Regions from separate parts of the Bacillus cereus group sp. MYBK79-1 genome, predicted to be linked through region 1. Evidence: a T-box and tRNA genes for the amino acid it is inferred to sense, from the RefSeq annotation. Region 1 holds a T-box; the other holds one or more tRNA genes.

Region 1 (12,785 bases):
ATGGTGCGACGATTTACGCAACGCGTGACTTAACGGCAGCGTTATATCGTCAAAACACATATGCGTTTGATAAAGCGTTATATGTAGTTGGTCCAGAACAAAGTTTACATTTTAATCAATTTTTCACTGTATTAAAAAAGCTTGGTTACAATTGGGTTGATGGCATGGAACATGTACCGTTTGGATTCATTTTAAAAGACGGTAAGAAAATGTCGACACGTAAAGGAAGAGTTATTTTACTTGAAGAAGTACTTGAGGAAGCCATAGACCTTGCAAAACAAAATATTGAAGAGAAAAATCCAAACTTAAAACAAAAAGAAGAAGTAGCAAAGCAAGTCGGTGTAGGGGCAGTTATTTTCCACGATTTGAAAAATGAGCGTATGCATAATATCGAATTCTCATTAGAAAATATGCTGAAATTTGAAGGGGAAACAGGACCGTACGTACAGTACACGCATGCACGAGCTTGCTCTATTTTAAGAAAAGAAAGTGTAGAATTTGAAACGTGTACGTTTGCATTAAAAGATGACCATAGTTGGAGCGTCGTAAAATTACTGAATAAGTTCCCACAAGTAATTGAGACAGCCTTCAACAAAAATGAGCCATCAATCATTTCAAAATACGTATTAGATGTAGCACAATCGTTTAATAAATACTACGGTAATGTTCGTATATTAGAAGAGAGCGAAGAGAAAGACAGCAGACTTGCATTAGTGTATGCTGTGACAGTTGTATTAAAAGAGGGATTACGTTTACTTGGGGTGGATGCTCCTGAGGAGATGTAAAATAAATAGGTATACGTATCATAGTAGATATGTATGCCTATTTATTTTTATAGAAAATGTGAAAGCAGAAGTTTTATTTTATTAACTCTAAACTTTTCTAGAATTGTTTCAAGTGTAGGAATGTCCGTATTAAATGGAGAATTGTAATGTCATATATATAAAGGAGGCGTTAAATTTGGAAACGTACGATTGGAATAGTAAAATAATATATTTAAAAAATACGAGAGATTTATATTACAATGACGATTATGTAAGTTTTTTAGTAAATATAGTTTGGAAGATTTCTAAGCCAGTACATATCGTTGATTACGGTTGTGGATATGGTTATTTAGGCTTAATATTAATGCCATTACTTCCAGAAGGTTCAAAGTATACAGGTATTGATAGCGGAGAAAGATTACTAGCTGAAGCGAGAGATTTGTTTCGCTTACTTCCGTATGAGTCACGATTTCTTGAGGGGGATGCTACAGAAATTGAATTGAACGATACATACGATATAGCAATCTGTCATGCTTTCTTATTACATATAAGTTTACCAAAAGCAATGCTACAAAAAATGATGCATTCAGTTAAAAAGGGCGGAAAAATAATTTGTTTTGAACCACATTGGATATCAAATATGTCGTCATACTTTTTAGATGGAGAGAATCAATCGGAAATTATTAGGCTAGGAGCTTTGCAGAAGTTATTTGAAAGTGACACGCAGAGAAGCGGAAAAGATGGAAATATTGGTATGAAAATACCGATGTTTTTAAGTGAACTAGGCGTAAAAAACATTGAATGTAGAGTAAGTGATAAAGTGAACTTTTTAGATCCTAATATGCATCATAATGATAAAGAAAAATTGTATCACTCATTAAAAGAAGAGGGGATTGCAGGGAATCCAGGTGATAAACAGCAATTTATAGAACGTTTAATGGCTAGAGGATTAACATATGATGATGCGCTAGCTCAATATAAAGTTGAAATCCGATTTTATAAAGTTTTTCATCTACATTCCTCTTTAGTATATGCCCCGAATATGAAAATTACCTTTGGTGACATAGAATGTTAAAAGGCAGCAATTTATTGAGAATTGTCATTTTTTTCGGTAAGTCGATATCCACCGTATAATCGCTGATATATTTAAATTATCGCCGATATAATTTCATGTACTGATTTGAGCTTCCAAAAGATAAGATCCTCATGTTACGTTATTCCATTTAATCAAACAAAATATGGAGAAAAACAATCATTTTTACTATATTTTGTTATAAATTCGAATAATATTAAATAATACTATCCATTATAGGAGATTTTAGTTGAATACCTACAATATGATGTGTAAAATCTAAGCAAGTAGCAGTGCAAAAAATTATTCGAGGTGAATACATGCTAGATTTTAAGCAGTTAGATGCTTGTTTGAAAGACAAGAGATTTATAGATGGATTACAGGAAATAAATAATGAAATTTCATATATAAAAGAAAAGAATACTTTATCTTATTTGAAGAGTTGGCTTGCTAATATTCCTTCACATAAGGAGTTTGATATATTAATACGTCTTACTGATGAAGGGCTTATGCACCAATACAGTTCATTCCTCATTCGCTACGCCTACAAAAAATTCCCAAATATGAGAACGCTCTCTTTATATTGTGATGAGTTAATTGATGAGCGGAAAATACTTGAAGTAGAACAGTTGTTAAAAGATTCATTAGAAGAGGTAAATAAAGAAGAGATAGAAGTTGATCTTTTAGCGAAAACATATTTTACGTTAGTACGATGTTTGTTAGAAATGAAACGAAATGAAGAAGCGCTTATTTATATGCAAAAGGCAGAGGAGTACAGTGCACGTGCCGTATTTGATAAATGGGGTTACGTCTATATGCATACAGGTGAATGGGAGAAAGCAGAAGAACAATTTATAGCTGGCATGCAGCATAAAGATTGTGAAGAGTTATCTACTTATTTATTAGCACAGTTATATGCAAATAAAGGGGAACAAAAACGTGCATTACAGCTAATTGATGATGCAATTGTAAAGTTCCCGCAAGTACCATATTTTCATTTTGAAAAGGTGAAATATTTATTAGATTTAGGGAAGTATGAAGAAGTGTTAGACGTAATAGATAACATAAATAATCAGCTTCCTTATCATGCGTATAAAACTTACTTTGTACATTTACGTGCAGAAGCGCTTTACAAAATGAATAAACTTGTAGATTTACAACAGTTATTAAAAGAAGAAACAAGTTTAAAAGAGTCTTTATATCATAATTTAGAAAAAAATCCAGATGGCCAAAAGGTTCACTTACCGATAGTTCCCATTGTACAAAAGGATAATTATTGTGTGCCGACAAGTTTAGAAATGATGTTGCAGTTATGGGGAGAAAAACGTACGCAAGATGAAATAGCAGAGTTCATTTTTGATATGACGGGCTCGAAGTTTTCAGATACTGTTTCTTATTTAGAAGATTTAGGTTATGAATATCGTTATTTTAAAGGAAATGTGGAAACTTATAAGAAATTACTCGGCGAAGGAATTCCCGTTTTATTAAGTATTGATATTGAGCATGCTTCACATGTGCAAGTGTTAGCTGGGTATGATGATAGGTTACAAGCTTTTTATGTTCAAGATCCAAACTTTATCGAACCAGTCATTGTGGAGTATAGTAAGTTACAAGAAAAATATCGTTATACAGGGTGTTTAGCGATTACGTTTGTTCCGCAAGAAAAGAAGGGACAATTATCATTTTTAAATGAGGAAGAGCATCATTATTTTAAATCCATTTTTTCTTTAACGGATCATTTAGATGAACAAGATAATGAGGGGATTCATAAGTTAGTACAATTTTTAAAAGAGACGAGTGATAATCCGAATACGTGGTTGTATACGGTTAAGCACTTAGATGTTGAAGTAGATAACGAGTTTATTATATCTTGTATTGAAAAGTTAATGGAGAAGTTTCCAAACTCAGATTTTGTTAAATTACATGGTGCACAGTGCTTTATTCGCCTTGAAGAGTTAGAAAAAGCGGGGCAAATGCTTGCGAGTGTTGAGAAGAAAAATAATCGTGCTTTATATCATTTAATAAACGGAAGGTATGCTTTTGAGCAGGAAAGTTATATAGAAGCGATTTCAAGTTTTCGTTTCTCGTTACAATTAGACGCAGATCAGCCGATTGCTTGGAGTTTTCTCGCTTTATCGTATATGTATATCGATCAGTCTGAAAAGGCGTTACAGTTTTCTCAAGTTGCCTTGGAACGTAGTCCAGAACGATTCACTTTAACGAATCACGGGTTAATATTAATAGATTTAGAAAGATATGAAGAAGCGTATGAAATCTTTAATGATTTGTTAAAAGAATATAAAAATGAAGCACATGTATGGTATGAGCGAGCGAGATGTGCGCATCATTTAGGGAAATTATATTTAGCGATAAAAGGGCTTAAAATAGCAATTCATTTGGATAGTAATGCACCATACATTTATACGAAACTTGCGGAAATATACGAATCTGATTTGAAGGATGAAGAAAGTACGAAAGAAGTTTTATTAAAAGGTATTGAGAATTGTGACGATAAGGCACCTCTATACGTAAAGCTCGGTGATTACCATTTCCAAAATGATAGTCTGGAAGAAGCTGAAACATTGTATGCTCGTGCTTTGGAAGAAAATCATGATGATGTATACTCTCACTTCGGACTTACACAAGTTTATATGGCAAGAGAACAATATAAAGAAGCAAAAGAATATATTCTCAGTATCGAAAAACAAATTGAAAAGAGTCAAGATTTCCTTATGAACGCAGGGATGGTTTTATGGGATGCAGAGGTTGAACTTGGTGGAAGTGAAGAAGGATTTAAAGTAGCGTTGTCTAAGTTAGAGAGTGGTATAAAGCAGAGCGAATATAATGTAGCAAGTGCGTTAGATGAATATGTGAATCGAATTAAAGGAACAGTATTTGTACAAAGAGGTATAGCATTCTTAAGAACGTTACAGAAAGAAAGAAATGAAGTAAGTGAATACGGCTGTTATACAGGTATTTTATATGAATCGATTGGACAGTACGGCCAAGCGATGAAAAGATATAATAAGGCGATAGAACAAAAGGAAACGGCATTACCGTATTACCGAATTGGTGAAACACTTATGCTATTAGGGCAATTGACGGAAGCAAAACAAGCGTATGAAAGATGTTTAGAGCTTGATGGGAATTTCGTAGGTGTACATTTACAGCTTGCGGAAATATACGAAAAAGAAGAAAATCGTTCTAAAGAACAAAGTCATATGGTTCAGGCGATGAAAGAAGAGCCGTTGCATATTAATATGGAATATTTGGCACAGCTTTCAGTAGAAATGAATCTACAGAAAGAATTGCTAACTGAGCTAGAACAATTAGCAGACGAAGTACCTGAAATATGGAGATTAGATGCGGTTGCATATGTGTATGGAGCGATGGATGAAATAGATAAAGAACAAGAACAGATTGAATACGCACTACAATTAGATGGTGAGCATACAGAAGTTCTATATCATTATGCAAAAGTACTAGTGAAAAATAGAAATGCAAAAGCAATTGAAATTGCGATGAAAGTGATACAAAAAGATGCAAATAATGAACGTATATTTGATGTATATGTAAAAGCGATAGAACAACATAAGAAATGGTCTAATATACGAGATTTTCTTCATACACTAAAAGTGAAAAAGGCAGAAAGAAGTATGGCATTTATGTATGCTGCATCTGCGGTTACAGAAAGATGGATTGAACGTCAACAAAATGATCAGCCGAAGAAATCCATAATTACGAGAGCTTTTTATCGCATGAAAAACCGTGCGAAAGAAATTTCGATTATTACTACAATCATTGATTTATATGAAATTTCGTTAAAGTTAAATCAAAAAAATAGTTTGGCAGCGCAGCGATTTGCACTATTTTACGAGAATGTGACGATGAACAACGAGGCAATAGATGTATTGCAAACATCGTTAGAAAATAAATGGGATTACGATGTAGCGAAGCAGCTTGTAAATGTTTTCATAGAGTGTGAGGAAGAAGATATGTTACGGGATGCTTCAGAGTTAACGAAGCAAATGGTTCGAGAATTACCAGATGATTATGATACTCTTCTTTTACAAGCACAAGTATTGTTTAAAGCAGGGGAAGAAAGAAAAGCAGAAAAGATTACCTTACAATTAACGGAGCAAACACCGTTTGTAAATAGAGCGTTTCTTGCTTTAGGAGAAATATATCAAAGTCAAGAACGGTTTGAAGAGGCAATTCATGTATTAGAAAATGCTTCTATACATCATCCAAATGAAACAGCGATTCTTCTTTCTTTAGCATCTGCATATCATGGTGCCGGTCAAACACTAAAGGCAGAGAAAATAGCGAATGAAGTATTAAAAATTAATGCGAATGATCTGTTAGCGAGATACGATCGTGCTTGTTATTTAGCACAGTTAAACAGAAAGGAAGAGGCGAAGGAAGAACTTGAAATTGTACTTCGTGAGGATGAGTCGGGATTTTTCGCTGAACTTATTGAGGATGATGAAAATTTAGCAGCATTGCAAGAATTTGAAAAGTAATTGTATAAGAATAGGGAAAAAGGGTATAAATAAAATATATTTCGAATTAGTTGACAATTCGTTGCCAAATGGCATAAAATAGCTTTTAACAAAGTATACAAATCTGAAGACGAGAAAGAGTAAAATAGTGTACTGTTCCCCAGAGAGCCGGTATGTTGCTGAAAGCCGGCGTGCAGACGTTATTTGAAAATCATCTCCGAGGAGCCGAGGCTGAAAGTGAGTAAGCCCGGACGGATGTCTACCGTTACAAAGAACACGTATGATAGTACGTTGCTAAGTGCTATTAGTGAAGAGCTAATAGAATTAGGGTGGTAACGCGGGTAAACCCGTCCCTACTTTATAGGGACGGGTTTTTTGTGTGCTTTAAAACATTCAAAGGAGTGATTGTAGATGAAGAAAGTAGATGTAAAAGAGTCAGCTGTAGGGAGAGAAACACGTATTCGTAAGCAGTGGAACGAGCAAAGTATTTTCGAGCAATCAATTCAGAATCGAGAAGGCGCACAGTCTTTCGTATTTTATGAAGGACCACCAACTGCGAATGGATTACCGCATGTAGGTCATGCACTTGGACGGACAATTAAAGATGTAGTAGCAAGATATAAAACGATGGCTGGATATAAAGTGTTAAGAAAAGCGGGATGGGATACGCACGGTTTACCTGTAGAATTAGGTGTTGAGAAGCAACTCGGTATTTCTGGTAAACATGAAATCGAAGAGTATGGAATTGAGCCATTTATTCAGAAGTGTAAAGAAAGTGTATTCACATATGAAAAGCAGTGGCGTGAATTTACTGAAAGCATCGGTTATTGGGTAGATATGGATAATCCATACGTTACGCTAGAGAATCCATATATCGAAAGTGTATGGCATATTTTAGGAACGATTCATGAAAAAGGCTTATTGTATAAGGGACATAGAGTTTCACCATATTGCCCAAGTTGTCAAACGTCACTAAGTTCACATGAGGTTGCGCAAGGGTATAAAACAGTAAAAGATTTAAGTGCAACAGTTAAGTTTAAAGTGAAAGATAGTGAAAATGAGTATTTCCTAGGTTGGACAACGACACCTTGGACGCTTCCAGCAAATGTTGCGCTCGCTGTACATCCAAATATGGAATACGTGAAAGCGAAACAAGAAGGTCATGTATATATTGTTGCAAAAGAACGTGTACAAGATGTATTAAAAGAAGACTATGAAGTACTATCTGTCCATAAAGGTGAAGAATTAGTAAACACATCGTATACAGCACCATTTCCAATGAAAGAAGTTACAAATGGCTACCGAGTTATAGCAGCAGATTTTGTCACGGCAAATAGTGGTACAGGACTTGTTCATATCGCTCCAGCATATGGGGAGGACGATTATAGAGTCGTTCAAAGTGAAGGATTGTCATTCCTGCATGTTGTAGATGAGAAAGGTGAGTATACAGAAGCAGTACCATTTTTGAAAGGGAAATTTGTGAAAGATTGTGACGTGGATATTGTTCGTTATTTAGCGAAGGAAGGCTTACTATATCATAAAGAAAAGTATGAACATAGCTACCCGCATTGCTGGCGCTGTGATTCACCACTTCTTTATTATGCAGGAGAGAGTTGGTTAATCCGAACAACTGCAATTAAAGATAAATTTTTACAAAATAACGATTCTGTTACTTGGTATCCAGACCATATGAAACATGGACGCTTTGGTAAGTTTTTAGAAAATATGGTGGACTGGAATATTAGCCGAAATAGATATTGGGGAACACCATTAAACGTATGGGAATGTGAAAGTTGCGATCATCAATTCGCACCGAAAAGCATTGTGGATTTAAGAAAGCATAGTATGAAAGAAACACCGGAAGATTTAGAACTGCATAAACCGTATGTAGATGAAGTGCAAGTTTGCTGCGAAAAATGCGGAAGTACAATGAATCGTACACCAGAAGTAATTGATGTTTGGTTTGATAGTGGTTCCATGCCATTTGCGCAATATCATTATCCATTTGAAAATAAAGAGTTATTTGAAGAGCAGTTTCCAGCAGATGTTATTGCGGAAGGCATTGATCAAACACGCGGCTGGTTTTATAGTTTATTAGCAGTATCAGCGCTATATACAGGAAAAGTGCCTTATAAGCGAGTGTTATCACTAGGGCATGTATTAGACGAAGAAGGACAGAAAATGTCTAAAAGTAAAGGGAATGCACTAGATCCAGTTGATTTAGTAAATCAGTTTGGTGCAGATGCTTTAAGATGGGCGCTACTCGTTGACAGTGCTCCGTGGAATGCGAAGCGTTTTTCTGAAAGAACAGTACTAGAAGCCAAATCTAAGTTTGTAGATACATTAGTCAATGTGTATAGCTTCTACGTTTTATATGCAAATTTAGATGGGTATAATCCGAAAGAAACGTATGATGTAAAGCGGACGAAATTGGATGAATGGGTATTATCAAGATTGCATAGCACAACGAAAAAGGTAAGAACAGCACTTGATGATTATCAATTTACGAATGCAGCTCGTGAAATCGCGACGCTTGTAGATGAAGTAAGTAACTGGTACGTAAGACGATCACGTAATCGTTTCTGGGAATCTGGTATGAATGCTGAAAAAGCAGCTGCGTATGAAACACTTCATGACGTGCTTGTGACAATTAGTAAGTTAATCGCACCGTTTACACCGTTTGTCGCTGAAGATATTCATTTGAATTTAACTGGAAGTAGCGTTCATTTAGAGGATTATCCAGTTGTAAATGAATCATTACTTCAGCCGAAATTAGAAGCGGAAATGGATGCTGTTTTACAAGTTGTTGAACTTGGAAGAAGTAACCGTAATCAGCATTCTTTAAAAGTAAAACAGCCGTTAGCGGAACTTGTACTACTTGAGCATAATGAAAATGATATGGAATGGGAATCGTATCGTGATATCGTCATGGATGAGTTAAATGTGAAGGCGTTCCATGTTGAACTCGATGAAACGAAATACACGTCCTATCAATTAAAGCTGAACTTTAAAACGGCTGGGCCAAAGTTTGGTAAAAATGTGAATGCAGTAAATGGCTGGCTAAAACAATTATCACAAGACAAGGTACAAAACTTTGTCTCTACAGAAAAAGCAGTTTACGAAGCAGCATCAGGAGAAGAAGTAGTTGTAACGACTGAAGATGTATTAGTAGAGAAAGTTGCAAAATCAGGATTCTCTAATACGACTAACGGACAATATACAGTTATGTTAGATACGAATGTAACAAAAGAATTGTTACAAGAAGGAGTAGCACGTGAATTTATTCGAGCGGTTCAAGAATATCGTAAGCAACTAAATTTACCGGTTAATTTACGAGTCGATGTTATTCTTGATACAGAGGAAGAACTAAAGCAAACATTAACGAACCATAAAGATTTATTGGAAGAAAATTTACTCGTTAAGCAGTTTACATTTGGTCATTTAACGAATGAAGACGATGAACTATCTTTAGGTGAGACAAAACTTAGAATTAAATTAAGTGCAGCTAATTAAAGAAAAAAGGAAGTTGGAATGATTCCAACTTCCTTTTTGTATGATGGGAATTTATCCGGCTATTTTCCGCATAATCCATTCGATAGGACCTCTAGAAAATTTATTTCTCTATAACACACTAATTAAAATGCTGTGAAAATTTATTTCTAAAGTATTGTTTTCATTTTACACATAAATATTGAGAAAATTTCACTCACCTTAAATAGAAAGGTAATAGAATTGTTTATAGAGAATTACTCGTAGATTCAATTTTTATCCATCCATTTTGCGGAAATGATTGCCGATTGGTAATGGGATAAGGTTGAGCTACTTTATTAGGGGGAGTGGTTCTATGTTTAATAAAAAAATGGTGGCAATGGCAATGACTGTGCCATTAGTAATGGGGACGATTTCTACGGTTTCAGCATTGGAAAAACAGCAGCAAGTAAAGCTAGAAGCTTATTCGCCGCAGAAAAAAGCAACTGAATATTTAAAAGAAAATGCTGCGCAGTATGGATTGAAAACAGACCTTTCAGACTTGCAATATATTTCTACAACAGAAACATCAGTAGCTTCATATGTTAGGTTCCAACAAGTTGTTAATGGTGCACCTGTATTTTCAAAACAAATTACAGTTACTCTTAACGGAGAGGGAAAAGGAGTACTTGCTGTTTCTGATTATCAATCCGTTAAAGGGGTGAAGGAAGTAACGACAAAAATTAGTGAAAAAGATGCAATACAAAAATCAATGGCGTATGTTGGAGAAGCAAGTGAGCAAAACTTATGGGCTCCTACAGAGAAAGAATTCGGATATATTGTGGAAGAAGGAATTGCACGTCCAGTATATAAAGTTGTAGTCCATTCTAATAACCCGTTTGGTGCATGGGAAACATTTATTGATGCAGAAAATGGAAAGTTAATTAAAAAGGTTGATATAAACCGAAAAGTAGAAGGAACAGGAAAAGTATTTTTACCTAACCCTGTCGTATCAAGCGGGAGTTTAGCAGGATTAAAAGATAATAACGATGCCGATTCAACTACGCTAACGAACCAATTGAAGACTGTTACGTTAAAAGGTTTAGATGGGACAGGATTTTTAATTGGAGAGTATGTAACGATTTCTTCCAAAGCAAAAACGAAATCTGCAAATTTACAATTCAACTATACACGCGCAAATGATAGCTTTGAAGATGTTATGTCGTATTATCATATTGATACATTACAGCGTTACATTCAAGGGTTAGGTTTTAAAAATATTAATAATCGCTCTATTAAAGTGAATGTGAATGGAACGACGGCTGATAACTCATTTTATTCTCCGACAACGAAAGCTTTAACTTTCGGTACTGGCGGAGTAGATGATGCAGAAGATGCTGGTATTATCGCACATGAATATGGGCATTCGATTCAAGATAACCAAGTTCCTGGCTTTGGTAGTTCAGCAGAAGGCGGAGCGATGGGAGAAGGATTTGGTGACTTCTTAGGTGCTACGTATGAAGATGCTGTATCGACTACAGGATACGGAAAAGCATGTGTTGGAGAGTGGGATGCGGCGGCTTACTCTAGTTCAGATCCAACATGCCTGCGCCGATTAGATACGAATAAAGTGTATCCGAAAGATTTAAAAAATCAAGTACATGCTGATGGGGAAATTTGGTCGCAAGGACAATATGAGATGGCACAAACTTTTGGCCGTGATGTTGCAACAAAAATTATTTTACAATCGCACTGGTCATTAACACCAAACTCTAAATTCAGTGATGGAGCAAAAGCGATTAAGCAAGCGGATGCTCTTTTATATGGCGGACAACATGCTGCTGAAATTGATCGTATTTGGGCAGCGAGAGGAATTAGTACGAATTAATATGAAAAGTCGTGGCATTTATAAGCCACGACTTTTTAATTTGCTTAAGAACTGGTACTAGTAAAGTAAGCTATAGGAATGGTAGTGTGAACTTATTCGCATTCTATTTATTTTTTTCATCTTTAAAAACAAAATGCTCTTTAAATTTTCTAGACTCAACTTTTTGGCCGTTTCTCATAGAGCGGAAAGGGTGTTCTTGCCAAGTAATGATTACATCAACTTCATCTGCTTTTGTAGCAACTGGAAAATTAGCATGTTTAAATCCAGTTTTTCCACTCGCTAAACGACTTTCCTTTCGGGAGAAGAGTTCATACTTCGTTTTCGTTTTTGGCTCGTTGCGGAATACTTCGACTTGTACGTTATATACTTCACTGTTGCCAACATTTTTTACTGAAAATTGATATGTTTGAAATTCATCTTTTTTAGCTTGAAGCATCTTTTTGCTTATTTTTTTTGGTTCATCAATATTCACTTGCCATTGATCAGAGTTTTGGGAGATTGGTAAAGACTTTGGTGAATAGGCGTACGTTTCATTTACTACGATTAGGCATAACAAAAGGAGGAAGAAACTTATTGTTTTTTTCATATACACACCTCGCTTTAAATTTGTTAATTAATATGCGTAAAAAACACAATTTTTATGTAATAAAATGGAAAAAGGTGATGATTTGATTCAAATTAATTTAAAAAAACTTGAAGAGGTAGTAGATGGAGAAGGATTACGAGAATCGTTTCACAATATGGAGATACAAGGTATCTGTATTGACTCCCAGAAAATTAAGAAAAGGAATTTGTTTGTCCCAATTATTAGAGTGAAAGATGGACATGATTATGTGAAAGAGGCAATGGATAATGGAGCTGTCGCTTCCTTATGGAAAAAGTCTTACAGCACTCCGCCAAAAGGGGTAGCAATTATATTTGTAGATGATACTTTGTTTGCTTTGCAACAATTGGCACAGTTTTATCGAAAAGAGCTAAATGTAAACGTAATCGGAATCACTGGTAGTAATGGCAAGACAACAGTAAAAGATATTGTAAGTACGGTTTTAAGAACAACTTATTGTGTGCATAAAACAAAGGAGAATTTAAAT
Region 2 (20,573 bases), on a different contig from region 1:
GGGTAAATATTTCCTGTCGATTCAAGTAATAAATCTGGAATATCTACCTCTTCAAAATCTGTTCCTTGGTAAATATTACTGTGATTATCATATAACTCGAAATAATTTCCTTGCTCTGAAAACATAAGAGCCATATTTGCTTTACTTGATTTCATCAAAGCTTTCACATGATCCTTTTGTTCACCCGCATAAATCCACGTAACTGTACATCCGAGCCTTTGCAAAAAGAGCATAAGTAAATGTTGTAACATATCATTTCTTTTATTAATAAGAAGATGAAACTTCTGTTTTTGTATTTTCTCAATATCAATGCGTTCTAATACAGCCTCTATATAATCATGTAAAGAAACGTGGACTAGCTTATTCCGCCCCATTTCCTTCTCACATACGTAATAAAACGACTCAGACATATATACTTGTTCTATCGCTTTTTGCTGCTTATACGTTAATTGTACCCCATCCTTGCCATACAACTTTATAACAACCTCTTTTTCATTTTCTACTTGAATGAAAACCCCGCCTGCACATTGTAAATCCTGAATACTATACTGAAAAAGCGACTCGTTCATTTCTTTGCATTCCATCGTATGAACTCCGATACCATGAATCGCATGAAGAAAGAGATTTTTATAAGAGGTCGTTTCTATATGTTCTTGACTCCCGATTAATATACTTTCTCCTTTGGCAAAAAGAGATCCGTACGCCATCGCAACCTTTACAATAAATTGAGGAGTGATTTCAACATTGCCTCTTCCTACAATGCGGCTTTTTTGCAACCATCCTGCACTCTTTTCACTTTCTTGAACACCAGCCGATCCAACTACCGAATAGCTGTCAATCGCCTTATATGGCCATAGTTTTCCCTTTTGCTTAATTACCGTACTTTTCCCTATATGACAATGATCCGCTACAATGCTTTTTTGAAACAATGTAACGTCATCTTCCACCATTGTATGCTCTCCTATTGTCGTTTCTAATAACTCGCAATATTGCCCAATGTGAGCATTTGCAAAAACAATACTTTTTTGAAGATGAGAATAGCTTGAAACAATACTATTTTTCCCGATAATGGAGTACGGTTCAATTACAGCTCCAGCACCAATCTTTGCTCCTTCTCCAATAAAAGAGGGACCGTGAATTTTCGTTCCTTTTCCAATCGTCACTCCTTCCCCCATCCATACCATCGGTAATACTTCCGTGTAAGGAATAGGTACTTGTAATTTTTTCGTTAACAAATCAAATTGTGCTTGTCGATATTGATCAAATGTACCGATATCTAACCAATAGCCTTCTGACAAATATGCAAATAACGCGTTCTTATTTGCCAATAACGGAAACACATCTTGACTGAAATCAAAAAATTCTCGGGGCGGTATGTAAGAAAAAATTTCTGGTTCCATAATATATATACCTGTATTCACAATATTAGAAACTACCTCATTCCAACTTGGTTTTTCTATATATCGTGTAACCTCTTGTTCTTTGTTCATTACAACTAAACCGAATGAGAGTGGATTTTCTACTTCCTTTACAAACATAGTTACCATTCTTTTCTTTTGTTCATGAAACGCAATGCCTTCTGATAATTGAAAATCAGTTAACGCATCCCCGCTTATGACGACAAACGTTTCATCCAAAAATTTTTCCGCTTGTTTAATACTCCCTGCGGTTCCAAGCGGTGGAGAGTCTTCAAAGTAATACAAATTGACGCCCCATTTGCTACCGTCACCAAAGTATTGTTTAATGGCCGTACTCATATACTGAACAGTAATGGCAATCTCACGAATACCATGCTGACGTAATAATTCAATATTGTATTCCAAAACTGGCTTCTCTAATAATGGCAACATCGGCTTTGGAGTATTACATGTTAATGGTCTAAGGCGTCGTCCTTTTCCTCCAGCTAAAATAACCCCCTTCATATACTTCAGCCTCCACTTATATAATGTTCAGTAACTTCATATACGTTATGTATATTATCTAACCCGCATTAACTAGCAGTATAAAATGAAACTTTAAATTGTAGGGATTTTTTCATCTCCCGTTGATAGCTGACAAGCAGTAAAACTCCTTATATCCCCGTACCTTTCAGACACAAAAAGAAAGCGCTTACCATTAACTTAGTAAAATATTACTTACTAAACAACATATATGTCCTATTTTTTCCATTATATTATGATACATCTTATCATCATAAACTAAAGGAAACAACGAGCTTTTTTTGTCATGTTTTGACTAAAAAAAGCAGGTGATGTTTCACCTGCCTTTTTTCTTTATTCATTTAATAAGTAATGCTTCCCTTTTACTAAATAAAAAACATTTTCAGCAATATTTGTAATATGATCTGCTACACGCTCGATATATCTCGCCACAAAGGATAATTGTGTAATTTGTGTAATCGCTTCTGGTTGTTCTGGAACTGAAGATATAAATTCACGAATCGCTTTCCCATATATTTCATCAACTGAATCATCCATTTCGGCAATTTGTTTCGCAAAAGTTAAATTTTCTTGCTCATATGCTTCCAACGCTAACTGTAACATCTTATTTGCAATTGCAAACATTTCATCAAGATTGTGCAAACTAACAACCACTTCTTTTTCCCCAAGACGAATTGTTGATTTCGCAATATTAACAGCATGATCTGCAATACGCTCTAAATCTGTCGCTGTTTTAATTGAAATGAAAATCCTTCTTAAATCACTTGCTACAGGTTGCTGCTTCGTAATAAGCATAAGCGCAAGATCATTTATTTCCTCTTCTAAATTATCCATACGATAATCACCATCTATTACCTCTAATGCTTTCTCTACATCCCTTTTATGAAGACCTTCCATAGCAAGCAATAAAGCTTCCCTCGCTAGCTCTCCAAGCTCAATCACCTTTTGCTGTAACGTTTTTAAATCACATTGAAACTGTTCTCTTACCATTGTTTCTTCCCCCTCAATATTATGTGCCATTATATATAGATTTCCTACCTAGCCTACTTGTAATAAACCTTAAGATAGGAGAAGTATTACTTCTCTAATGAAATGAGGTAAAAATAAGAAATACCCTCTGTTAAGAGGGTATTTACTCTTATCCTTGCAACGATATCAACCGAATCGGCCTGTAATATAATCTTCTGTACGCTTATCTGAAGGTGTCGTAAATAATTTATTTGTATCTGTATATTCCACAACTTCTCCACTTAAGAAGAAAGCAGTTTTGTCTGAAATACGTGCTGCTTGTTGCATGTTATGTGTTACGATCACAATGCTAAAGTCTTTCTTTAACTCTTGAATTAATTCTTCTACTTTTAATGTTGAAATTGGATCTAGTGCCGATGTTGGCTCATCCATTAAAATAACGTCTGGTTCAATCGCTAAACAACGTGCGATACATAGACGCTGTTGCTGTCCACCAGATAAACCGTATGCATTATCATGCAAACGATCTTTTAACTCATCCCAAATCGCTGCTCCACGTAAACTTTTTTCAACAATTTCATCCAATGTTTTCTTATCACGAATACCATGAATTTTCGGGCCATATGCTACATTTTCATAAATAGATTTCGGAAATGGATTTGGCTTTTGGAACACCATTCCCACATGAGTTCTTAATTCTTCAACTGGGTATGATTTTTCAAATATATTGCGCTCTCTATATTCAATTACACCTGTAGTTCGCACGATTGGTACTAACTCTACCATACGATTTAATGTTTTTAAGTACGTTGATTTACCACAACCACTTGGCCCGATAATTGCTGTAACTTCATTCTCATGAATGCTTAAGTTAATATCTTTTAAAGCATGGTCTTCTCCGTACCATAAATTTAAGTTTTTCGTATCAAATACTACTTTCTTTGGTGCAGTCTCGATTTTCTCCTCGTTTTTCACCTGTACATTTACTACTGTTGCTACCATTTGAATTCCCCTTTCATCCATTTCCAACTTATTTTCGATTTCGTAACAATAAGACAAATATATTGATAAAGAGCAATAAACCTAATAAAACAATCATCCCAGCAGCTGCTACATACTGAAATTCTTCTTGCGGTCTACTCATCCAATTAAAAATTTGAATTGGTAAAACTGTAAATCTATCAAACATACTAAATGGAACATAATTTGCAAATGCAAGTGCCCCGATAACTAATAGCGGTGCCGCTTCTCCAATCGCCCTTGATATCGCTAACGTACAACCTGTTATAATTCCCGGGAAAGCAGATGGCAATACAATTTGATACATCGTTTGCCACTTCGTAGCACCTAATCCGTAAGAAGCTTCTAATAATGACCTTGGTACAGATCGTATCGCTTCTTGACTTGCTACAACAACTGTAGGTAAGACGAGTAAACTCATCGTCAGTGCCGCCGCAATAATACTCTCACCTAAATGAAGAGCATATACAAAAATAGTTAAGCCGAGTAATCCAAATACAACGGAAGGTACTCCTGCTAACGTTTGATTATTAATTTCTATTACCTTTTTAAATATAGATTCCTTCGCATATTGCTCTAAATAAAGAGCAGTTCCAACTCCAAATATAAAGGAGACTGGTATAACAATACTCATAAATAATATCGTTCCTGACAAAGCTGCAGCAATCCCAGCTTCTTTCGGATTACGCGAAGCGAAGTTTGTAAAGAAATCTAACGAAAGGTAACTTATGCCTTTTTCAAAAATTTGAAAAAGCAAAATAAACAGTATTACTATTGAAAACCAAATAGCTATATAAAATAACATTTTGTAAACTCGATCTTTTAAAAAACGTGATGCCATATTTTCTTGTATTTTTTTATGATTCAACATTCGCATATTATGTCACCCTCCTAAAGCGGTGCATAATAAACTGCGAAATGATGTTCATTATAAAAGTAAACAAGAATAACGTTGCGCCTACAGCGTACATGCTGTAATACGTAATTGTTCCATGCGGAGCATCACCTAAACTCACTTGCACAATATAAGCTGTTAACGTTTGAATAGAGTGTGTCGGATCGAGCGATACGTTCGGCGTGGATCCCGCTGCAATTACAACGATCATCGTTTCACCAATTGCCCTGGAAGCAGCTAATATAATCGCTGCCATAATCCCTGTAAAAGCCGAAGGAAACACGACTTGTTTTACCATCTCAAACCGAGTTGCTCCAAGTGCTAACGAAGCTTCTTTCGTCCCTTTCGCTACAGCTCTCATTGCATCTTCAGAAAGAGATGCAATTGTCGGGATCATCATAAAGCCAATAACAATACCTGGACTAATCGCATTAAAAAACTGTAAATCTGGTATAATTCGTTGTAAAAGCGGTGTGACAACTGTTAATGCAAAGAAACCATATACAATTGTCGGGATACCTGCTAATAGTTCTAACATCGGCTTTAATACTTTCCTTGCACCGCCCGAAGCATATTCGCTTAAAAATACGGCACACGCTAAACCGATAGGAATTGCTACGAGCATAGCGATTGCTGTTACAAGTACCGTTCCACATATAAGTGGTAATATACCGAATTTAGGATCTTCAAAAAAAGGTAACCATTCTTTCTCTGTCAAAAAGGAGAGCAATGGTATTTTTTGAAAAAACATCATTGTTTCATTTGCCAGCGTAAAAATAATTCCAAGTGTCGTCACAATAGACACGCTAGCAATTATTTTTAGTAATAATGGAACGATTCGATTGATTCGCTGCGTTTTTTTTCTTTGTTTTGTATTTCTTTCAATCAAATATTGTACAGAAAATGTAATTTGACTTTTGTCATTATGAGCCAAAGATGAAAACCCCTTTCCACCCTGACATTACCTTTTTATTTCTGTTAACATCCGCAGCTGTTCATTGTATTTTTCTTTTGGTAATTTTACATATCCAACCTCTTCAGCAAGATTACCAACATGCTGAATCATAAACTCAACATAATTTGCTACATTCATTTTATTTCGGATAGATGCATCATTCACATAAGCAAATAGCGACCTAGATAATGGCTTATATTTACCTGATTGAATCGTATCTTTCGTCGGAAGTACACCATCCACTTTTATTGCTCTCACCTTATCTCGATTGGCCATATAATAAGCATATCCTACAAAAGCAATGGCATTTTTATCATTCATTACCCCTTGCATAATAACTTGATCATCTTCAGACAAAGAGACTTTTTTTACAATGCGATTATTTTGTAAGATGACATTTTGAAAATAATCATACGTACCAGAGTCTACACCTGGCGCATAAAACTTCACCTGTTCACGTGGCCATGAAGAATGAATTTGTGACCATCGCTTTTCGTTTCCATCTTCACTCCATAATAGACGTAACTCGTCTACTGTCATATTGTCTACCCAAGTATTTTGGCGATTCACAACGATCGTCAGACCATCGTAAGCAACTTCAAATGGTGTAAACTGAATGGAGTTTCTCTTCATTTCATTTTCTTCCACTTGTTTCATTACTCTCGAAGCATTATTTATATCCACTTCTCCTTTACTGAAACGATTAAATCCTCCTCCTGTTCCAGAAACACTGATGGAGATTTTCACGTTCGGATGCACCTTTGTATATTCCTCCGCTACCGCTTCTATAATAGGAAAAACCGTTGAGGATCCATCAACTCTCACTTCTCCCATTTCATTCACAGCAAATGCAGTAGACGTGCCAACATAAAGGAAACATGTCGACAGTATGAAAACTTTAATCGATGCACTTATCCATTTCACGTGTTCTTCCTCCTAGAAGTAACCGGAAATAACAGGATTACAGATATAAGAATACTGCTAAACTATTAATTCGGTTTTAATTGTTTGTAAAAGTTTTGTAAAGTTCCACAAGAACCTACATAAGATGAAATTTTAATCCGTAGCTACCGTTCATCTTCACTGATGATCAGTCCATAAAATCGTTATCCTACATGGCGAATGCATACGTATCATTTATGAGGTCCCTTAATTTTCCGATATAATATGCTTGTCCACCTTATTAAAACGTATGCATGAATCATAAAAAAAAGCACACTATCTTTTCAGATAGTGTGCTTTTTTTACAACTTTTTTATTCATCATTTTGCTCTTTATTTTTCTTATCTATTTCATCTTGTGTAGCTTCACCATTTTCTACTTTTTTCAAATCAAAGTACGCGTCCATAATGTCACGACTAATATAACCGTTAATACCTGATTTATCATCTACCCAAGGTACAACAACAGAAAATGCTACTTCAGGATCTTCAAGTGGTGCATAACCTACTAATGTTAAGTTATATGTCTCTTTGCGCTCACCTTTTGCATTTCTACCAATCTCTTTATCTCCGCCATACACAGTTTGAGCTGTACCTGTTTTACCAGCAGCTTTATATGGTGCACCTGCAAAGTATTTCGTAGCTGTACCACCAGAATCGTTAAATACTTGTCTAAATCCTTCTTGAACACGTTTAATTTGTGATTCAGGCATATCAATACGATTTAGCACTTTCGGTTCCATTGAATGAACAACTTTTCCTACTTCATCTTGTTTCACTGCCGGTTGTCGAATTTCCTTTACAACTTGCGGCTGCATACGGTAACCACCATTTGCAATTGTTGAAATGTACTGTGCTAATTGAAGTGGTGTATACGTATCATACTGTCCAATTGATAAATCTAATAAGAAACCTGGCTGATTTCCTCTACCTATTTGGCCCGCAGATTCATTCGGTAAATCAATACCGGTTTTCACGCCAAGTCCAAACTGCCCGAAATAATAACGCATCGTATCAAATGCTTTTTGTGGTATATCTAACGTACCACCTCTCACATATTGAACACCTGCGATATTCATCGCTGTTTTAAACATATATACGTTAGAAGACATTTTTAATGCTGTCAAATCATTAATATATCCCATCGTCTTCCACGAAGATTTTGGCGGCGTCCCCTTTAATCTGATTGGTTCATCAAGTTGAACTGAACCTGGTTGAATTGCATTTGTTTGATATCCTGTAAGTACTGTCGCACCTTTTACAGTCGATCCCATCGGATAAGAACTTGTCATCGTTCCTAATGCGAAATCTTGCACTTTCGTTTCGCCATTTTCATTCACTAACTGTTTCCCAGCCATAGATAAAACTTCACCATTTTTCGGATTCATCATTACAACGAATGCACGATCTAAAAGAGGTTGCCCGCCTTTATATTTCAATAAACTTTTCGTGATAATTTCTTCTACACGCTTTTGTAATTCCATATCGATTGTTAAATTCAGATCATTACCACTTTGCCCTTTTGATACATTAATCGTTTCTAAAATATTACCGTTTTTATCTGTAATATTTTTCACTTCCGCTTTCGTACCGTGCAGACTGTCTTCATATTGCTGCTCAAGATAACTTTTCCCTACGCGGTCATTTCGATTATAATCACGAACAAGATAGTAATCTAGTCTTTCTCTAGGTAAACCTTCATCAGATGTTGACACCCCGCCAAGTACACTTCGGAATAAATCATCATAAACATATTTTCGATCCCAATCAACATTCGTATCTACACCCGGTAATGCTGCTAGGCTTTCACTAATAATCGCATATTCTTCTTCTGTAGCATCCTTTTTAATGACTTGTGGCGTCATCGCATATCCGCCGTCCATTTTGCTTTTAATCGCTAGTATTTCTAAATCTTTTGCGGATAATTGATTCATTTCCTCTTCTGTCACGCGATTTCGTTGACGCTCATCTAATTCTTTATCGTCAATTTTTTTATCTTTAAACTCTTGACGATCTTTATTCGTAATTTTTTCTTTAGCTTCCTCTTTATGTATAGCAAGCCAATAATCTTTTTTATCACGATCTGTTAATTTATCTGTCGGTACTTCAATCAAATCTGCTAGCTTTTTCGCTGTTTCTAAGCGAGCCTCTGCAGTTGATCCTTTCATTTTTGTAAATGTAATCGTACGTACAGCTGCATTATCTACTACAGCTCGCCCATAACGGTCAAATATTTTCCCACGTGGTACAGGATTACTTATCGTCGAGTTCTCTTTCCTCTCCACCTCATTCTTATATTCCTCACCGCGAACAATTTGTACATATCCAAGCCTTACAATAACCGCGGAGAACATTAAAAACACGCAGAAAAACAGCACGTTTAACCGAAAAGGAACGTGAGTCTTTTTCTTTTGTTGTTTCTGCTTCTTGCTCATACAAACCCCCTCTACCAACAGCTATGTAATGTGAAAGGGACACCTTCATACAGGTGTCCTCACTGCTGTCTTACATCTTTTTCTATTCTAGCATAAAACAACCGAGAAGTTAACCTTCTGGTTCTGTTTGATTCTGTGCAGTTCCTTGCGCTACAACACTTGTTTTACTCGCATTTCCCTCATCATATTTGACATTTTTAACTGCAAAATAAATAAGAAAATGTCCTGCACCTAAAATACATAATAAGTAAGGCAAACTTTTTTCAGGCGGAAAGAATAGTACAGCACATAAAAAACATAAAATTGAGCAAATTCTTCCTGCATTTAACCATAATTCCCGGACAACTACATACTCTACACGCCACTCTCTCGCATTTTTCGCTCTACCAATTACATCATATGTCATGGACCCGTATGGAACGAGCAAAATAGGGTATGCAATCGCGATGCACGCTGCATAAATAAGTAATTTTGGGTATGTAACGTTGAATATAACTAAAAATACGACAGCATATAAAATAATGCCTCCAAGCAATATTGCTTTTTTCCGCCACTCTTTCTTTAACATACGAGTGACTAGGTAGTAACATACAAATGATACTGCCGAATTCACTAAGCTATATTTTCCTAATGCAAGCTCGCTATCCGTTGCTAAATACACGTACACGGAAATCACAAAAATAAACGTTCCCTCTCTTAACCCTTGAAAAAAATGAGCACGTGTAATTCTTCCCCAATTTTTATCAATTTTCCGCTCTTTCAATACTTGTACAATTTCATACCGACCTTCACATTCTCTCTTAGATACAAAAAAGCTTAAAATAACAGCAATTGCAAATAACAGTAACGAAAGAAAGAATATGACCGTATAGCCACTCCATTTTTCCATACGTGAAATTGTGTATCCAGCTGCTATCGGTCCAATCATGCCAGAGAAGGATGTAAGAAGCCCTAAAAACCCGTTAAAGAAATCTCTTGTTTCTGGTTCTGTAATCTCAAATGTTAATAAGTTAAACGCGAGCCAGTAAAAACCATATCCGACTCCTAAAAGAGCCCCCATTAATAAAATATAGTGAGAAGCGCTTTTTCCCGCTACTAAAACAACGATAAAAAAAATAGCTAACGTCCCTACGCCTATTCGCAACAAGATTGAGCGGTCAATACGCTTTGCTAATTTCCCACCTATAAGAAATGTGAGAGGCTGTAATACAACGCTGGCCAAATTATATAAGCCAAGATTCACATAATTTTGTGTTTGTTTCCATAAATAAATGTTAACAAACGTATTCGATAAAGAAATTGCGAGCGTGTATAAACCTCCAATAAGGAGCAACAACACTAAATCCCGATTCACTTCAACGTCACCAATTATATGTTTCCACTTCATACACAACTCTCCTTTACTTCATGTTCTAGTCTTCCAAAGACAAGCCCAATTATGTAAAAGGAAAGCATAGAAAAAAGCTAGGAGCATTCTCCTAGCTTTTTTCTATCGTTATTACAATTATTTTGCTTCTTGGTAACGTTTTTCAGCAGCGTTCCAATCTACAACGTTCCAGAATGCACCGATGTAGTCTGGACGACGGTTTTGGTAATTTAAGTAGTACGCATGCTCCCAAACATCTAAACCTACAACTGGAGTTTTGCCTTCAGTTAGAGGAGAATCTTGGTTTGGCGTGCTTGTTACTTCTAACTCGCCATTATTTACTACTAACCAAGCCCAACCAGAACCGAAGCGAGTTGCTCCAGCTTTTGCGAATTCTTCTTTGAATGCATCGAAGCTACCGAATTTTGCTTCAATTGCAGTTGCAAGTTCGCCTACTGGTTGTCCACCGCCGTTTGGAGATAAGATTGTCCAGAAGAATGTATGGTTAGCATGTCCGCCACCATTGTTACGTACTGCTGTACGGATTGCTTCTGGTACTTCGTTTAAGTTTGCAACTAATTCTTCTACGCTTTTGTCAGCTAATTCTGCATGACCTTCTAAAGCAGCGTTTAAGTTTGTAATGTACGTGTTATGATGTTTTGTATGATGGATGTTCATTGTTTCTTTGTCAAAGTGAGGCTCTAAAGCATCATACGCATAAGGTAAATTTGGTAATTCGTGTTTTGCCATTGTTATATTCCTCCCAGTTTATGTATTGCCACTTAAGTGACATACAACTTCATTCTACCCTAATTGCCATAGGGTGCAAACAAATAAATCACATTGTCTTGCTATCATTAAAGTAGCAAAATTCCCACTTCTTTTCAATTAAAATGCTCATATATTCCGTAAAAAAAGCTCCCTTCTACAAGGAAGCTTCTTGATGACATAATAAACATGTGAAATGGATATGGACCCTGTAGGACTCGAACCTACGACCGGACGGTTATGAGCCGTCTGCTCTAACCAGCTGAGCTAAGGGTCCACAATTATGTATGTAACCATATATTAAATAAAGGAATTCCTATCGGATATATCCTTTAAGAAATGTAAGATAAATTTACCATATAGAAAAGAAAAGTGTCAATTGTATTTTTCTCATTCAAAAGAAGAAAATTAATAAAAAGAAATTTAGTTATCTCCACTATATGTAAATATAATATATCTTGAGATTCCCTAGATTCCTACGTTACAATGATTTTATACATACATAAAGGAAGTGAATCTATGTCCATATTTACCCAATTAGCCAAAAGCGTATATTCGCCTAAAGATATGGCGCTATTCCGTTTTCAAAAAATCGGAAAAACCATTTTGTATATTATGCTACTTTGTCTAATCACTACTATTCCAAGAACATTCTTTTACGGTAGCTTTATTCAAGATAGTGTTACCATGGTAAATCAAGCAATTGAAAAAGATTTACCTGATTTTAAAATCGAAAATGGTGAACTTAAAGCTGATATTGAACAACCTATTCAAAAGGAAGAGGGAGATGCTCTTTTCGTATTTGACCCAAATACAACAGATATAGAAAAATATCAGAACAAAACTGGTTTATTTATTTTAAAGGATAAAGTGGTTTCTATAGGAAATGGTCAAACACAAACATACTCCTACAATGATTTATTAGGGACATCTCTTGAGAAGAAAGATTTGCAAGATTTCATTTCTGTATTCGATAGTATTTATCCAATTTTATTAGCCGTTATCGGCGTATTAGTGTACCTATTCCAATTATTTATTACTTTCTTAGGAATTACTTTACTTGCGTTTATAGGTTCTGCTATGAGTGGTCAACGTAAATTATCTTATAAGCAAGTATGGACGTTAACTGCATACAGCTACACAATTCCAACAATCTTCTTTATGATCATGGATTTATTCAAAATTGTTGTACCTGGTTCAACATTCATTTATATCGCAGTTGTTTTAATTGTTCTATACTTAACAATCAAAGAAGTTCCAAAACCGAACGAAAAAAATGCCTAAATAGGCATTTTTTTTTTGGACAAGCATATATTCCTAGCAAAGGAGTGAAGAATATGAAAAGATTAGGTGTATTCTTATTCGTGCTTGTTCTTGGTTATATATTTTATTACGATATAAAAATCGGCACTTTACCGATGTTAAGTTCATATAAAAACACAACCGCTGCCCAAACGATAAAGCAAGAAAATACAGATACAAAACAAAATAAAGAGAACAAAGCAGAAAAAGAAACAGATGTCACTTATAAAACAATTGAAGTCAAAACAGGTGAGACAGTTCTTTCTATTACCGAACAAATTAATAAGAAAAAAATCCCTTCCATCGAAAAGGTAATTGATGACTTTAAACAACTAAACAAAAGTACATCTGCTACAAAAATACAAATTGGAAAGTCTTATAAATTCCCGTTATATCAATAAGCAATCACTTAATCCTTGTCAATTACATAAAGGCGCTGATACAATAGTAAAAGTGAAACCGAGCACTTCGGTTTCTATAGCCCTGTATCACGTATACTTTCATTGATATGAGGGACTAAATAAGAAACTTCTTTTATAAGGAGAGCGATCTATTCGTGAATGAAATGACTCATCGTACAAAAACACGTCCAGTTAAAGTCGGTAATTTAACAATTGGCGGTAATAATGAATTAATTATACAAAGTATGACAACAACAAAAACACATGATGTTGAAGCAACAGTTGCTGAAATTAAACGTTTAGAAGAAGCTGGCTGTCAAGTCGTCCGTGTTGCTGTTCCAGACGAACGCGCGGCAAATGCTATTGCTGATATTAAAAAACAAATCAACATTCCACTTGTTGCTGATATTCATTTTGATTATCGTCTTGCTTTAAAAGCAATTGAAGGTGGCATTGATAAAGTACGTATCAATCCTGGTAACATTGGTCGTCGCCATAAAGTAGAAGCTGTTGTAAATGCGGCAAAAGAACGCGGTATTCCAATTCGTATCGGTGTAAACGCAGGTTCATTAGAGCGTCACATTTTAGAAAAGTACGGATACCCAACTGCAGATGGTATGGTTGAGAGTGCCCTACATCACATTAAAATTTTAGAGGACTTAGATTTCCACGATATTATCGTATCTATGAAAGCCTCTGATGTTAACTTAGCGATTGAAGCATACGAAAAAGCTGCTCGTGCTTTTGATTACCCATTACATTTAGGTATTACAGAATCTGGAACATTATTTGCCGGAACTGTAAAAAGTGCCGCTGGTCTTGGAGCAATCTTAAATAAAGGCATCGGAAACACATTACGTATTTCATTAAGCGCTGACCCAGTTGAAGAAGTAAAAGTTGCGCGTGAACTATTAAAGTCATTCGGCCTTGCATCTAATGCAGCAACACTTATTTCTTGTCCAACTTGCGGTCGTATTGAAATTGATTTAATTAGCATCGCTAACGAGGTAGAAGAATACATCTCTACACTAAAAGTACCAATTAAAGTTGCAGTACTTGGCTGCGCTGTAAACGGTCCTGGTGAAGCTCGTGAAGCTGATATCGGTATTGCCGGTGCACGTGGAGAAGGATTATTATTCCGTAAAGGGCAAGTTGTTCGTAAAGTACCAGAAGAAATAATGGTAGAAGAACTGAAAAAAGAAATCGATGTAATTGCTGCTGAAATGGCTGCTGAACGAGAAAAAGAAAAAGAAAAAGAAAAAGAAACACAAGAACAATAAAAAGAAGGTTGCCACAATATTTGTGGGCAACCTTCTTTTTTACGTAAAAAAAGCTCGTCAGTTATGTAACCGACGAGTTCTTATTTTGCACATTTTGGACAACGGCCATATATTTCAAACTTATGACCGGTTACTTCATAACCGTTAAAATCTTTATTCATAAAATCCATTGGGCAGGAAGTAATCTCTTTCGTCCCCCCGCAATCTAAACAAATAAAATGATGATGATGTTCCATAATAGAACATGTAAAACGAAAATGTTTTTCACCATTTAATTCCGTTTGTTCTAAAACACCGATTTCAGCAAACACCGTTAAGTTACGATAAATCGTATCAAAGCTAAGGCCTGGATAATCATCCTTCATATGCTCTAAAACGTCTTTCGCCGTTAAATAACGATTGTGAGCTGCAAATAACCTGAGCATTTCTTCCCTTTTCCCAGTATGTTTGTATCCTTTATCTTTCATTAGGCGTAAAGCTTCTGTTAGATTCATATCTATCCCTACTTTATGCAGTTTTTTTCTTTTTCCATAAAATCGCACCAATTAAAATAAGAACTGCTATCATAACAATTGTACCACCTGGTGCTAGATCAAGTTGATATGAAGCAAACATCCCACCAATTACTGCAATTTCACCAAATAAAATGGAAAAGAAAATTGTTTGTTTAAATCCATTTGCAATACGAATACTTGCTGCAACTGGTAACGTCATTAATGATGATACGAGAAGAACCCCTACTACACGCATTGATACTGCAATGACAAGAGCAACCAATATAATAAAAATAAAGTGAATCCACTTTGCACTCAAACCAGTTGATACAGCGTATTCCTCATCAAACGATAGTAAAAATAACTCTTTGTATAATAAAGTAATCGTTACAATAACAACAATTGCTACAATGCCGATGATTATTAAATCCGTACTTGTTACAGCACTTACACTCCCAAATAAATAACTAAATAAATCTGTGTTAAATCCATTTGCAAGTGAAATAAAAATAACGCCAATCCCCATTCCTGCTGAAAGAATAATCGGAATTGCTAATTCTTGATAATGTTTATATACAGTACGTAATTTTTCAATTAGTAACGCCCCACCAATAGAAAAAACCATTCCCATATATAATGGATTTAAAAATCCCCCTGTGAAAATTGTTTTTTCTAGTAGTAAACTTGCAGCAATACCCGATAATGTCACGTGGCTTAATGCATCCGCAATAAGCGACATTCGGCGAATGACAACAAATACACCGATAAGCGGTGCAACAAGTCCTATTAAAATCCCTGCATATAAAGAGTTACGTAAAAAGTCATATTGTAAAAAATCTTGTATCATTATATCCTCCCGTGATGCTCATGCTCGTGTTCTAAACGATGAACATGATGTCCATATAAGACGGACATTTCTGCATCTTCTAACTCTCGGAACTTATCTACATTTCCATGGAAATGTAGATGTTGGTTTAAGCATGCAACATGTGTTACCTTCTCAGTAACAGCTCCCATATCATGCGTAACGAGAATTAATGTGATTCCTAACCTTTTGTTTAAATCCTCTAATATCTCATAAAAACTTTCTACATTCTTCACATCGATTCCAACAGTAGGCTCGTCCAAAATAAGTAATTCAGGATCACTAACGAGCGCACGAGCAATAAATACACGCTGTTGTTGTCCACCAGAAAGTTCTCCAATATTGCGCCCTCGAAACTCACTCATCCCCACATCAGCAATTGCTTTTTCTACCTTTTCCTTATCGCTTTTCGTAAAAAAGCGAAACAGCCCTTTTTTCGAAACGAGTCCCATTGACACAACTTCAAAAACAGTTGCCGGAAAACCAGAATTAAAGCTATTTGCCTTTTGCGACACATAACCAACTTTGTTCCATTCTTTAAACTTCTTACTATCAACACCAAACAAACGAATACTTCCCTGTTTTGGCTTTAAAACACCTAATAAACATTTTAGTAAAGTTGATTTCCCAGAACCATTTGGGCCAACTAAACCTAAAAAAGCTCCCTTCGGAACTTGCAAATTAATATCTTCTAACACATTTCGATCTTCATATCGAAATGACAATCCTTCTATTTCTAATATATTATTCATAGCATCTCACCTATTTTAATTCAGAATCATTCCGATTTATATCTACTTGAATTATAGTATAGCTTATTATAGTTGTAAACCAATCTGCATAAAATATATCAATTTTTTCAAGAAACCTTACTATTATAACAAAAAGCAGAGAAAAATTCTCTGCTTTCGAAAAATATTCCTATAAAGTAAAACCTTAATTAAATGAGTCCATCCCCTATCAATTATTCGCCCTCAAATAGCGGGATACATGTTTTAGTGAATAGCCGATTTAAACTTACCACCATTTGTCTCTTGTGTATTCATAATCGTAACAAACGCATTCGCATCAATTTCATACACAATTGATTTTAACTTTGTCACTTCCAGACGCGTTACAACTGCATAAATCACTTCTTTTTCTTTATCCGTGTAACCGCCTTTCGCTACAAGCTTTGTCGTTCCACGACCAAGACGATGCAAAATCGCATTTGATACTTCCTCATATTGATCTGATACAATTAAAACCGCTTTCGTTTCATCTAAACCTTGAATGACTGTATCAATGGTTTTGAATGCGATATAGTACGTCATAACAGAATACATAGCTTGTTCAACACCAAATACAAATGCTGCCCATGCAAAAATGAATAAGTTCACAAACATTACAAATTCGCCAACAGAGAAAGGTAATTTCTTCGTTAATAAAATACCCATAATTTCTGTTCCGTCCATTGATCCACCATGGCGAATAACGAGCCCTACACCAATACCTAAAATAAGACCACCAAACACTGTTGCTAAAATTGGCTCTGTTGTAAATGGCGGAACAGCATGTAACGTTGATTCAATAAACGCTAAAGCTACAATACCGAACGCGGAAGATAGCATGAATGTTTTTCCGATTTGCTTATAACCCGAATACATAAATGGGATATTGAGAATAACGACTAAAGTAGAGAAACTTAACCACCAAATATTAGGAGTAAGATAATCTAATATAAGAGAAATACCAATAATTCCACCATCAATAATTTTATTTGGCATTAAGAATAGTTCAATCGCTACCGCTGCGCATGCTGCCCCAAATATAATCATAACTAAACGATAAATAAGATGGATAACACTTTCTTTTCGATGTTGCTTCTGCTCCATAAGTCCTCCTTATACTCTTTTTCTGTAGTTTTGTCCTTATATTATAACATACGCTTCTTTTTCTCATGAAAAAGAAACTCTATACGAATATGTACAAGCTACGCACTCATATATTTCGATAGAAGAACGCGTGAAGGAGGATAACTCGATGAATCTCATTAAACAACTTGTAAATAAAAAATTAAATCATATTTCTACAAAAGAGTTATTGAAATATAGTAAAGAGTATGAGGTTTCTATTACAACTGCACAAGCTGATCAAATTGTTTTACTTATGAAAGGAAAGAATATTAATATTTACGATAATGACGAACGGCTAGAGCTCTTAAAACAAATAGCAAAAGTAACCTCCCCTGCTACCGCCCAACAAGTAAATACTTTATTTCAGCAACTACTAAAATAAGGAGGGGGAAATCCCCCTCCTTATTGCTTATTGCGCTTTGATTTTCTCAAGAATTCCTTCATCAAAAGTACCATTTTTCAGCATTTCGATTTCTAATTTATATGGCGGCTTCTTATCTTTTTTATCTTCACCTACATATGGCGTTTCAAGAATTTTTGGTACGTGCATTAACTGTGGATGATGTACAATATGATGCAACGCTTTATAACCGATATGACCGAAACCGATATTTTCATGACGGTCCTTTCCTGCGCCGCGTACATTTTTACTATCATTAATATGAAGTACTTGTAAACGATCAATACCAACAATCTTATCAAATTCGTTTAATACACCGTCAAAGTCATTTACAATATCATATCCTGCATCGTGCGTATGGCACGTATCAAAGCATACGGATAGTTTTTCATTATATGTTACACCGTCAATAATCTTTGCAATTTCTTCAAAGCTACGACCGCATTCTGTCCCTTTACCTGCCATCGTTTCTAACGCGATGTTAACCGTCTGATCTGGCGTTAATACTTCATTAAGCCCTTTAATAATTTGTTGAATACCAGCATCCGCTCCTGCCCCAACGTGCGCACCTGGGTGAAGAACGATTTGTTTCGCCACACCTAATGCCGATGTTCTTTCGATTTCCATGCGAAGGAAGTCTACACCTAATTGGAATGTTTCTGGCTTCGTTGTATTCCCGACATTAATAATATATGGCGCATGTACGATAATTTCCTCAATACCGTTTAGTTCCATATGCTTTCTTCCTGCCTCTATATTCAATTCTTCAATTGGTTTTCTTCTTGTATTTTGCGGTGCACCTGTATAAATCATAAACGTTGTTGCACCGTATGAAACAGCCTCTTCACTTGCTGCTAATAACATTTTCTTACCACTCATGGAAACATGAGATCCAATCTTTAACATACAATCACCTCTTCAATATACAATAGATATAATGATAGCATAATTTGTAGAAATATGTAGCGAATTGTTTTTTTCCATTCTCCACTGATTATTATCCCTGACCAATCGGACTTTAATGGGCAGCCCGCCCCCCACCTAACTTCTTTGCTTTCGCTGAATTTTGAGGTGGGGGTCTTACTGCCCATTAAAGCGGGATAAAAAAAGATAAGGGGCTCCCCTTATCTTTTTTTATTGCTGTATTTTTTCTTTACTTTGTCACGTTCTGTTGCAAGTTTACGTTTATAGTTTGGTTTTACTTTTTTCGGCTTTTTAATAACTTTTGTTGCCATAACGTCAAGTTCATCATTTGGTTTCTTACGGCTCTTACGACGACGACGTTCACCTAAATCTGCCCACTCATCTCCGCGTAATTCTACATGCTTGAACTCAATATGACGTTGTTTTTCTAAACTATCTAACGCTTCTTCGTTTGCTGGGTCATAAATCGTCACTGCAATACCTGAATGCCCTGCACGTGCTGTTCTTCCAACGCGGTGAACGAAGAAATCTAAGTCTGATGGAAGTTCGTAGTTAATAACATGACTAATTCCTTCTATATCAATACCACGTGCTGCTAAATCAGTTGCAACAATATATTGGAATTCAAGATCACGAATTTGTTTCATCATTTTTTTACGATCACGCGGTGATAAATCTCCGTGAATTCGTCCAACTTTTAAGCCACGTTCCATTAATCCGTCAGCAACCTGATCCGCCATCTTCTTCGTATTCGTGAAAACAACTGCTAAATACGGTTTAAATTGTAGCAACATTTTGTTCACTAAATCGATTTTGTTACGATGTTTAGAAGGTACTAAATAATGCTCAATATTCCCAGCCGCAACTTGTTTTGGATTGATATGAATATGCTCTGGGTTCTCCATATATTTCTTCAGAAACGGTTTTAGTTTTTGAGGAATTGTTGCAGAGAAAACTAGCATTTGCAAGTTTTTAGGCATGCGTGATGCAATTTTGTCTACATCATGAATGAATCCCATATCAAGCATTAAGTCTGCTTCATCGACAATAATCGTATTTGCTTTATGAACAAATAAGGCTTGCGCTTCCACTAAATCTTTAATACGTCCTGGTGTTCCAACTACAATATGAGGTTGTTTTTTCAACTTTTCAATTGATCGTTGTTTATCAGTTCCACCAATTAAACAACGTGCTGTAATCATTTGATCTTCCGCACAAAACTTTGTTAATTTCACGATTTCTTCGTAAATTTGTTGTGCTAACTCACGAGTAGGTGCTGTAATAACCAGTTGTACTTCTTCACGACCCGGATTAATTCTGTTCAATGTAGGAAGTAAGTATGCATGTGTTTTCCCAGAACCTGTTTGGGATTGTCCAATTACACTTACGCCTTTTTTCACGACCGGGAAAATTTTCTTTTGAATTCCTGTCGGCTCTGTAAAGCGTAGTTCACGAACTGCATCTATTAAAAATGGTTTAAAATCATACTGTGTAAAAGTTTGTTGTGTCATAAGTTACACCTTCTTTCTAAATTTCTACTGCGCGCACAAATCAGTCAAGTCTACATTATATCGAAATCTACAAGTAAAATCCATCTTTAGTTTAGGTTTTTATTTCAAAAACTAACCTCCTTCCCTCTTATTGCATATTGTATGTGTATATACCTAACTGAAGAAAGGAGGATTTCTCACATGTTTCCAAAACCCCATATAAGGCAAATGTA

Evidence for each region. A T-box is a leader RNA that pairs with one kind of tRNA and senses whether it is charged. The one in region 1 lies ahead of ileS (isoleucine--tRNA ligase), so its partner is inferred to be a tRNA-Ile.
Region 2: it encodes a tRNA-Ile, which carries the amino acid that the T-box ahead of ileS (isoleucine--tRNA ligase) is inferred to sense. The anticodon was not compared.

The regions. Positions count from the first base shown of each region.
Region 1 is NZ_JBQAEO010000001.1:668,851-681,635, reverse strand. Features, by position in the region: gene argS (arginine--tRNA ligase) at 1-785, shown strand, start outside; gene ACTFOB_RS03490 (class I SAM-dependent methyltransferase) at 961-1,839, shown strand; gene ACTFOB_RS03485 (tetratricopeptide repeat protein) at 2,157-6,359, shown strand; T-box leader at 6,457-6,696, shown strand; gene ileS (isoleucine--tRNA ligase) at 6,750-9,851, shown strand; gene ACTFOB_RS03475 (M36 family metallopeptidase) at 10,183-11,694, shown strand; gene ACTFOB_RS03470 (hypothetical protein) at 11,798-12,280, opposite strand; gene ACTFOB_RS03465 (UDP-N-acetylmuramoyl-tripeptide--D-alanyl-D-alanine ligase) at 12,345-12,785, shown strand, end outside.
Region 2 is NZ_JBQAEO010000010.1:67,870-88,442, reverse strand. Features, by position in the region: gene ACTFOB_RS16935 (sugar phosphate nucleotidyltransferase) at 1-1,922, opposite strand, end outside; gene phoU (phosphate signaling complex protein PhoU) at 2,274-2,930, opposite strand; gene pstB (phosphate ABC transporter ATP-binding protein) at 3,096-3,911, opposite strand; gene pstA (phosphate ABC transporter permease PstA) at 3,940-4,806, opposite strand; gene pstC (phosphate ABC transporter permease subunit PstC) at 4,808-5,758, opposite strand; gene phoX (phosphate ABC transporter substrate-binding protein PhoX) at 5,786-6,703, opposite strand; gene ACTFOB_RS16905 (peptidoglycan D,D-transpeptidase FtsI family protein) at 7,035-9,155, opposite strand; gene ACTFOB_RS16900 (MFS transporter) at 9,265-10,542, opposite strand; gene sodA (superoxide dismutase [Mn]) at 10,660-11,271, opposite strand; tRNA gene ACTFOB_RS16890 (tRNA-Ile) at 11,493-11,566, opposite strand; gene ACTFOB_RS16885 (DUF1189 domain-containing protein) at 11,809-12,573, shown strand; gene ACTFOB_RS16880 (hypothetical protein) at 12,627-12,992, shown strand; gene ispG (flavodoxin-dependent (E)-4-hydroxy-3-methylbut-2-enyl-diphosphate synthase) at 13,157-14,272, shown strand; gene ACTFOB_RS16870 (Fur family transcriptional regulator) at 14,353-14,766, opposite strand; gene ACTFOB_RS16865 (metal ABC transporter permease) at 14,780-15,613, opposite strand; gene ACTFOB_RS16860 (metal ABC transporter ATP-binding protein) at 15,613-16,383, opposite strand; gene ACTFOB_RS16855 (YitT family protein) at 16,627-17,505, opposite strand; gene ACTFOB_RS16850 (DUF2624 domain-containing protein) at 17,654-17,908, shown strand; gene ACTFOB_RS16845 (deoxyribonuclease IV) at 17,936-18,832, opposite strand; gene ACTFOB_RS16840 (DEAD/DEAH box helicase) at 19,051-20,361, opposite strand; gene vrrA (VrrA/YqfQ family protein) at 20,542-20,573, shown strand, end outside.